Regions from separate parts of the Pseudoalteromonas sp. MTN2-4 genome, predicted to be linked through region 2. Evidence: predicted binding sites of a transcription regulator. Region 2 holds the regulator's gene; each other region holds the start of a gene.
The links. The regulator sigma-54, encoded in region 2, starts transcription at its own class of promoters, with help from an activator protein. The targets are predictions, from matches to a motif close to GTTGGCACGNNNNTNGNNT.
Positions count from the first base shown of each region.

Region 1 (2,207 bases), on a different contig from region 2:
GTTCAGGTGCATCCATCACATAGGTTGCAACCGCTGTCTGAGGATTTACACTGTAAATTTTTGCGTTTTCTCCTGACACACGACCTGATACGTATAGAGCACCGTTGTCAGAAATTGCCAAACCAGATGCCCAATTAATTCCGTGATGGCCGATTAATGTCAGCGCCATAGTACTGTCATCTATCGTGTAAAGAGACTTACCAGTTAACACATAAAGTGTGTTGTTATCAGCAGAATAGGCAACATCACCGTGTGAGAATTTGTCACCAGAATAACGCATTTTACCTAAAACGGTTTTCTCGCCAGTTTGCAAGTCGTAGTCGTACATGTATGTTTTGCTGGTAGCACGCAGAGATTGACCATCAGCTGTAACTGCAGAACGATAGATAGGCCATGAAGTGGCATCTGCTTCAGCGGTTTGAGAACCTGTTTCAAGATCTAGTGACCAAAGCTTAGATGCTTTAGTATCTGAATCTAATTGTTCCATGAAATATAACTTGCCGTTGTGGCTTGCAATGTTAGATGCAGTGTTTTGTGCGCCAGCAACTACACTATAAGTTTTAGATTCAAGATCGAATTTGTATACGTATCCTGTTTCTAGGTCACCATAGTTATTAATACCGAAAATACCTGTGTGGCATGCTTGCTTTTTAGTCACACTTACGTTGTCGATAAATGCGCCAAGGCTATCGTTCTTGCCTGTACCAACAAAACGCAACTCAGATGAATCAGAGTCAGCGGATACAGTGACGTTAAATGACTGCCAACCGCGAGTTGTAGAATTAAGGCTTAGTACAGTTTGACCATTCCATTTAACTTCAGCTTTGTTTGTTGAACTATTACCTTGGATACGAGGAGAATAATAGAAAGAAACTTCGTAACTTTGACCAGCTTCAGTTGCAATATTTTGATATACACTGTGGTTAGCCGTTGAGTCTAACTCAATGTACTGATTGCCGTCTTGCGCATTAATGATGCCCAGTCTTGAAGTTTGAATTTCAAAACGTGCGCCTTCACGCTCCCATCCGTTAACTGAATTCAACAATGTCCATTTAGAGTTGATCACATTTTCTTCAAACGAGCCGTTTGTAACTAAATTATCAGCCATTGCAAATTGCGTTGCAAAAAGCGTCGACATTGCTAATAAAGATAACTTCATATAGTTGTTCTCCAAGTTTAAAAACTGCTTACAACAAACTTTGAAAGCGAAATTAATCCTATTGTCGTATTTTACGTCGGTTTCGTCAACAATTAATAAACAATTAAGTCAATAATTCGTTTTGTGCAGTAATTTAATATTCCAAAGACTTATACAAGCAAAGCAAATGCCAGTTAGAAGGTTTTTGATTTTAATTTATAAGAGAAGAGGTTTTTGAAAGTCGTTTTGACACAAAGAATCTATTTTGTGCCAAAACGTTTAAATCTACATTGATTCCAACGCGCGTTCTAATGCATCACTTCTAGAGTTGCAAAATGCATTTTCACCAAGTTTTTCGTTAATTTGAAAACGATGGAGTTGATCAGAAGTTTCTGAGTTTGGAGAGTAGATAAAGACTTTACAGTCTGCATCTAACGCATCAGTAATCGCATTTTCAAGCGCTAGACTTACAGTGACATCAAGCATTGGCACATCACTCAAGTCTAAAACCATGGCTTTATATTTACTTATATCGCGATGTTGACGCGCAATGGCTTTAGAGACACTGAATATCATGGGACCCGATAAGTAAAAATAGAGCAGTTGACCGTTCGCTTGTTCAAATAATGCTTGTTCTGATTTATTCATTGGAACATCGTCATCAGAGTCACTAATGGCTTTAACTTGTTCTGATTGCACACGGCTAAGTCGTTCAATCACCATAATATTTGAAATAAAGACACCTAAGCCTACAGCGGCAATGAGGTCTACAAATACAGTGAGTAACATTACACCATACATAATTGCCATTTGAGATATACTTAATTTGTGTGCTCTTTGAATAAAGCTCCAATCAAGAATATTTATACCAACATATACGGCAATACCCGCTAAAACAGCCAAGGGAATTGGTTCGGTCAAGCCTCCGGCTACAAAGACAACCGTCATTAAAATCAGTGCTCGGAAAATACCCGCCAAAGGAGAACGCGCACCGACTTGGATATTTACCACTGTGCCCATAGTTGCACCTGCACCAGGTAACGCACCAAATAAGCCAGAGATGATATTT
Region 1 covers NZ_BTGK01000003.1:418,119-420,325, reverse strand. The annotation lists gene ACGHEH_RS10720 (DUF642 domain-containing protein) at 1-1,159, opposite strand, end outside; gene ACGHEH_RS10715 (SulP family inorganic anion transporter) at 1,424-2,207, opposite strand, start outside.
Region 1: the regulator sigma-54 is predicted to act here: its motif matches at 1,315-1,333, upstream of ACGHEH_RS10720 (DUF642 domain-containing protein).

Region 2 (2,207 bases):
TTTAATGGCAATTTTAGAAACGCGTAAAGACCTCAATAAAGTACAAAGAGAACAAACCCTAGACGACCTATTAGATGAATTTAATATTCAACATATTCGGGACAGTCAGGGCATGGCTTTATCAGGTGGTGAGCGCCGCCGAGTTGAAATTGCTCGCGCTTTAGCCGCAAACCCCAAATTTATTCTTTTAGATGAGCCTTTTGCTGGCGTTGATCCGATTTCGGTGTTAGATATAAAGAAAATTGTTGAGCACTTAAAAAATCGCGGCATTGGAGTTCTCATTACAGATCATAATGTAAGAGAAACCCTTGATGTTTGTGAGAAAGCTTATATTGTTTCACATGGTGAATTAATCGCGTCAGGTACGCCTGAGTCAGTTTTAGCTGATCAAACCGTAAGAGACGTCTACCTAGGTGAACAATTCCGTCTATAGTTAAAACAAGACATAATCCAAATAACAAAAAGGATTGTTAGAAATACATGAGGCAATCGCTACAGCTGCGCATGGGGCAGCAACTAACCATGACACCACAATTGCAACAAGCAATTCGCTTACTGCAATTGAGCACACTAGATCTACAGCAAGAGATCCAAGAAGCGCTGGATAGCAACCCTTTACTCGAAGTAGATGAATCGGAAATAGAGCCGAGTGCTGATGGCAATGATTCAGACAAAGCGACCAAAGATACTGATTCTATCGAGCAACTCTCTAATTCTGCTGATGATGGTCACGGTGATGAACCGACAAGCGATTACGAGCTTGATAGCGATGCCGCACTAAGTAAAGACACAGTTAGTGACGATCTCGCCATGGATGTAACGTGGGACGAGTACATGAGTGCAGCACCAAGCACAAGTAGCGGCCCAATGCCTGAAGACGAAACCATTTATCAGGGCGAAACAACAGAAACATTACATGAATATTTAATGTGGCAATTAGAGCTCACTCCATTCAGCCCAACGGATAAAGCCATAGCTGTTGCCATTGTTGAAGCCGTTGATGATGCTGGTCTACTTACTGTCAGTACCGAAGAACTCCTAGAAAGTATTAATGAAGGTAATGACGAAGAGTTAATTGAACTCGACGAAGTTGAAGCTGTATTAAAGCGTATTCAACTTTTTGACCCTGTAGGTATTGCAGCTCGCTCATTACAAGAATGCTTATGTATTCAACTCAATCAGTTTGATGTAGATACGCCTTTCATTGCTGAAACAAAAATGGTGTTAAGCGAGCATATTGATCTATTGGCCAACCGTGATTACCGCACCATCATGAAAAAGACCAAGCTCAAAGAGCCTGAGTTAAAAGAAGTGATGACTCTCATTCACAGTCTTAACCCTAAACCTGCCGCCAGTATTATTCGTGAAGAATCTGAGTATGTTATTCCTGATGTGTCGGTGAAAAAAGTAAAAGGCCGCTGGGTTGTTGAGCTAAACCCTGAATGTATGCCTAAAATTAGGGTTAATGATCATTATGCAGCAATGTCACGCTCAGTAAAATCAAGCACTGACAGCCAATTCATTCGCTCTCACCTACAAGAAGCAAAATGGTTTATTAAGAGCTTAGAAAGCCGCAATGACACTTTAATGAAAGTTACCAATTGCATTGTGCAACAACAACAGGCATTCTTTGAACATGGACCTGAGGCAATGAAGCCTATGGTTTTGAATGATGTTGCTGAGATGGTCGAAATGCACGAGTCTACCATTTCTCGTGTCACCACTCAGAAGTACATGCATACGCCCCGTGGCATTTTTGAGTTGAAGTACTTTTTCTCAAGCCACGTAAGCACTGAAAACGGAGGTGAATGCTCATCGACTGCGATTAGAGCATTGATCAAAAAGCTAATTGCTGCAGAAAATACAGCTAAGCCATTGAGCGACAGCAAAATTGCAGATATATTGGCAGAACAGGGAATCAAAGTGGCACGTCGTACAATTGCAAAATACCGCGAGTCACTCTCTATTCCACCGTCAAATCAGCGTAAGAGCTTGATTTAAGACGTAAACCAAGAGAAGGAAAATGCTTATGCAACTAAATTTAACTGGTCGTCACGTAGAAATTACAGATTCATTAAGAGACTATGTAAACACGAAGTTTGCAAAGCTAGAAAGGCATTTTGATCACATTAATAACGTTCACGTGATCTTAGATGTTGAGAAGCTGGTACAAAAAGCCGAAGCTACCGTTCATTTAAATGGCGGTG
Region 2 covers NZ_BTGK01000009.1:81,265-83,471, reverse strand. The annotation lists gene lptB (LPS export ABC transporter ATP-binding protein) at 1-433, shown strand, start outside; gene ACGHEH_RS17750 (RNA polymerase factor sigma-54) at 481-2,001, shown strand; gene hpf (ribosome hibernation promoting factor) at 2,030-2,207, shown strand, end outside.

Region 3 (2,207 bases), on a different contig from region 2:
GCTAAAAGCGCGAATAGCTCGATGCCGACCCAGCTTATTTCCCAAATAAATTCAGGCATCGCAAAGAACATAACAGGTGTTTGAACCCAGCTTAATGCGCTAATAAATAGTAATGCTGCTAATAAAATCAATGCTGTTTTCATAATTACCTCCTACGTCTTTACAGCTTAATATCTAGCAATTACTGCTTTGGCCACAGTACAGCGCATAATCCGTATGCCATCACCGTCATCATTGGGAACTTTAAAAATACCAACAAAGTTAATACTCGAGTTAGCCATACTGGTAAATCAAAACGTTCTGCTAGCCCAGCACATACTCCTGCAATTTTCTTTCTCGCTAAAATACGACGACATGTTTTCGTTGTTTGTTGCATATTCATAACCTTACTCCTGAAAAATTAGGGAGGCGCCTCGTTGCGCCGAGCCTGTCAAAACGAATTAATACCTAGCAAACTTTTGCTTACTGCGCAGAAGTTGATGCTTCTGAAGCCTGCTTACCTGTCACTTTTTGCTTCAGTGCAGCAAGCTCTTCACTCAGCTTTTCGTCTTGCTCCATTTGTTTGAATTCTTGATAAACATCATTTTTACCAATATCGTAGCTTTCAACTTGTGCTTCGATACGCTCTACTTTCTGTTCTAGTTGTGAAAAGCGTGCGCAAACATTTTGTACTTCTTCACTATTTAACATGCTACGTACTTTTAATCTTGCTACTGCACTATTTTGTGCTCTGTAAAATTGCTGCTGTTTTGCTTTTACCTCAGCAATTTTATTACTTAGCCTAGCGGCATCTTCATTCAGCTTGTGCAGCGCGTCTTCTAATTGTGCTGCTTGCTTTTGGTTATCTTCCTGAGCATCTACAAGCTTTTGCTTTTCGATAAGTGCCGCTTTTGCTAAATCATCACGACTTTTACTTACCGCTAGCTCTGCTTGCTGCTGCCAACGTTCGATTCCTTGAGTTAGGTCATCATGCTGACGAGATAAGCCTTTTTGCTCTGCGATGATCTGTGCAGCAGTTGAACGACACTCAGCCAAGGCATCTTGTAACTCACTCTCAATCTGCGCAGTCATTTTTTGTGGATCTTCTGCTTTGTCTAAAAACGCATTAATTTCTGATTTAATAAGATCTTCAATTCTGTCGATTAAGGCCATGTTCTGCTCCTATGCATTTGGCAATTGGGTTACTAGAGCTATTCCAATCTTTGTGCCAAAAGGTAAAATCAAATAAAAACAAGCACTTAATATTTTTCAGGAGTTTTTACAGAAGAGACAAACTTCATGATTTCGTTAAATAAACTAAAAAGTAGTCAATTTAGTTAACATGAGAATTGTTCGCGGATTATTGTCGGGCTAAAGCCACGACCTATAGGTGAGGCCCATCACGATATTTTTGTAGGTCATCGTTTACGGCGACAATCTAACAACAGAGAAATCCATATATGTAGGCTCGGGTTTACTCCGCGCACTTTAGCGGGACATAAAATCATCGCCTACAATCGTGCAAAATATACGTTGCGAAGCAAGATTACTTTTGCACAAAGTGAAATGAGCAATTTTAGCCGCCGCAATGGAGTGCTCTATTTGTAGTTTTGTAGGTCGTCGTTTACGGCGACAATCCAACAACAGAAACACTGAAATATGTAGGCGCGGGTTTACCCCGCGTATTTTTACACGAGACTAAGAGTCATCGCATATGAAAACAAAGAAGCCGCTTAGGTAAGCGGCTTCAAAGGCATTTTTAAACTCTAAAAATTTACAGTTCAGGCACGAACGTCAGTGCTTTTTCCATTACCTCAATACCAGAACCTTTTTTATGTCCATTCTCTGATAAGTGACGTCGATACCCTCGCGCACCCGGTTGGTTTTGGAAAATACCTAACATGTGGCGAGCAATGTGCCAGAAGTTCGCCCCCTCGCTCATTTGTGCTTCAAAGTAATCATACATGCTGCGAACCACTTCATGGCGCGTTTGTGTAAACGCTTCACCACCGTACAGCAACTCATCAACCTGCGATAACATAAATGGGTTGCTGTAAGCTTCACGACCGACCATCACCCCATCAATATTCGTTAAGTGATGCTGACATTCCTCAATGGTTTTAACGCCACCATTAATACTGATGTGTAAATCTGGGTAATCTTTTTTCAACTGATAAACACGTGGATAATCAAGCGGTGGGATCTCACGGTTTTCTTTTGGACTTAAC
Region 3 covers NZ_BTGK01000006.1:19,805-22,011, reverse strand. The annotation lists gene ACGHEH_RS14530 (hypothetical protein) at 1-143, opposite strand, end outside; gene ACGHEH_RS14525 (PspC domain-containing protein) at 182-382, opposite strand; gene ACGHEH_RS14520 (PspA/IM30 family protein) at 463-1,152, opposite strand; gene dusA (tRNA dihydrouridine(20/20a) synthase DusA) at 1,754-2,207, opposite strand, start outside.
Region 3: the regulator sigma-54 is predicted to act here: its motif matches at 1,194-1,212, upstream of ACGHEH_RS14520 (PspA/IM30 family protein).

Region 4 (2,207 bases), on a different contig from region 2:
TTTAATTGTGGGTGGTTTAGGCGCAGAAGGGTTAGACGGAAGTAGAGTCGTTATCAATACTCCTACAGTTGGCCGAGTTCCAAACGGCGCGACAGTTGAACGAGCGGTTGCAAGCCCTTTTACACAAGGTGATTTTATTACTTTTAACCTTAACCGTCCTGACTTTACAACAGCAAAACGTTTGGCTGACACCATTAATGATTTGGTCGGACCTAATAGTGCAAAACCAATGGATGCTGCGTCTGTTCGTGTAATAGCACCACGAGACCCTTCACAGCGTGTTGCTTATTTATCGACACTTGAGAATTTAGAGTTCAAACCGGCAGACACCTCAGCCAAGATTATTGTTAATTCGCGTACAGGCACGATCGTGATTGGTAAGAATGTCAAACTACAGCCAGCAGCTATTACCCATGGTGGCCTCACAGTGACGATTTCTGAAGACCAAATGGTGTCTCAGCCACAACCTTTAGCAAATGGCGAAACGGTTGTTACCCGTCAAAGCATCGTCGATGTGAATCAAGACGACTCAAGAGCCTTTGTATTTAATCCAGGGGTGAGCTTAGATGATTTGGTCAGAGCGATTAATGAAGTAGGCGCTGCACCGGGGGATTTAATGGCGATCCTTGAAGCGTTAAAAGAGGCAGGTGCTATTAATGGTCAATTAGTCGTCATTTAGTGTTTTATTTATAATCAAATAGTTAGCCTCGCAATTGCGGGGCTTTTTTTTGGCTCGATTATTGCTATGTTAGTGTATGACTAATTTAGTGTAATTGATGAGTATGAATACCAATCCGTTAGAAAAACAAAACTTCTTTGATTTAGGTGATCTAAATGCACTTAGACAAGATGCGTTGAAAAGCGGTGGCGATCAACAAGCATCGAATGAAGCACTAAAAAAAGCAGCAGAGCAGTTTGAATCTATTTTTACGCAAATGCTGATGAAAAGTATGCGTAAAGCCAATGAAGCAATGGAAGATAAAAACAGCCCATTTAATTCCAGTGGGGTGAAGTTCTTTCAAGAGATGCATGATCAACAGCTTTCTCTAGAGTTATCAAAAAAAGGTAGCCTTGGTTTAGCCGAACTCATTGTTAAACAGCTTTCACCTAATGTTGATGGCTATAAACCGTCATCCGTACTTCGTAATGATGCACAGTTATCTATGCAAAAGCCAACATCTGAGCAGCTCCCTGAATTTATTCGTCGTCAGCCAGAAATAGCGCCAGAGGTTGCTAAAGTAGAAAACGTAGATGAACATCCTCGCTTTGATTCTCCAGAGTCATTTATTAGTGAAATGTGGGAACACGCAAAAACAGCTGCACAGAAAATTGGTTTGAACCCAGCAGTAATGATTGCGCAAGCTGCGCTTGAAACAGGCTGGGGTAAACATGTTATCGCTAAACAAGATGGTGGCAGTAGCTTTAATTTATTCAACATTAAGGCAGATAGATCTTGGCAGGGTGCACAAGCCAAAAAAATGACAATAGAATTTGAAAAAGGTTTACCAGTTCAAAAGCAAGCCAGTTTTAGGGCGTATGAGTCGATAAAAGACAGCATTAATGATTATGTCGATTTTCTTCAAAGTAATCCACGTTACAGCCAGGCATTGAATAACACAGATAAGCCTGAGCAGTACCTAGACGAACTTCAACAAGCCGGCTACGCAACAGATCCGAACTACGCAGAAAAAATAAAAAATGTCTTACAGCGAGGAGAGTTTAAACAAATGTTAACGTCGCTAGTACGTCAAGGAGTTAACTAAGATGTCTTTCAATTTAATGAATATTGGTACGTCAGGTATCCGATCAAGCACAGAGCTTTTACAGACGACAAGTAAAAATATTGCAAACTTAAATACAGAAGGCTATGTCAGAGAGCGTACTGAGCATGTCACCTTGAGTAATGGGCAAGTAGGGCGTGGTGAAACAGTTCGGCTACTTAATGAGTTTGCACAGAGACAATTAAATCGAGACATTTCAAATACCACTTTTTATGAGCAGTTTGTAAATGAAGCTGAGCGCGTAGATTTACTATTTGCTGAAGAGTCAAACAGTTTAGCTAATAGTATTAACTCGTTGTATAACAACCTGCAAGAAAGCATTAATCAACCTTCTTCATCTGTTACACGTTCATTGTTTTTCACTGATGCACAAAGTTATTTAGATCAAGCATCTCGGTTATCAGATATCGTTTTAGACCAAAAAAA
Region 4 covers NZ_BTGK01000008.1:25,136-27,342, forward strand. The annotation lists gene ACGHEH_RS16600 (flagellar basal body P-ring protein FlgI) at 1-679, shown strand, start outside; gene flgJ (flagellar assembly peptidoglycan hydrolase FlgJ) at 783-1,763, shown strand; gene ACGHEH_RS16610 (flagellar basal body rod C-terminal domain-containing protein) at 1,765-2,207, shown strand, end outside.
Region 4: the regulator sigma-54 is predicted to act here: its motif matches at 728-746, upstream of flgJ (flagellar assembly peptidoglycan hydrolase FlgJ).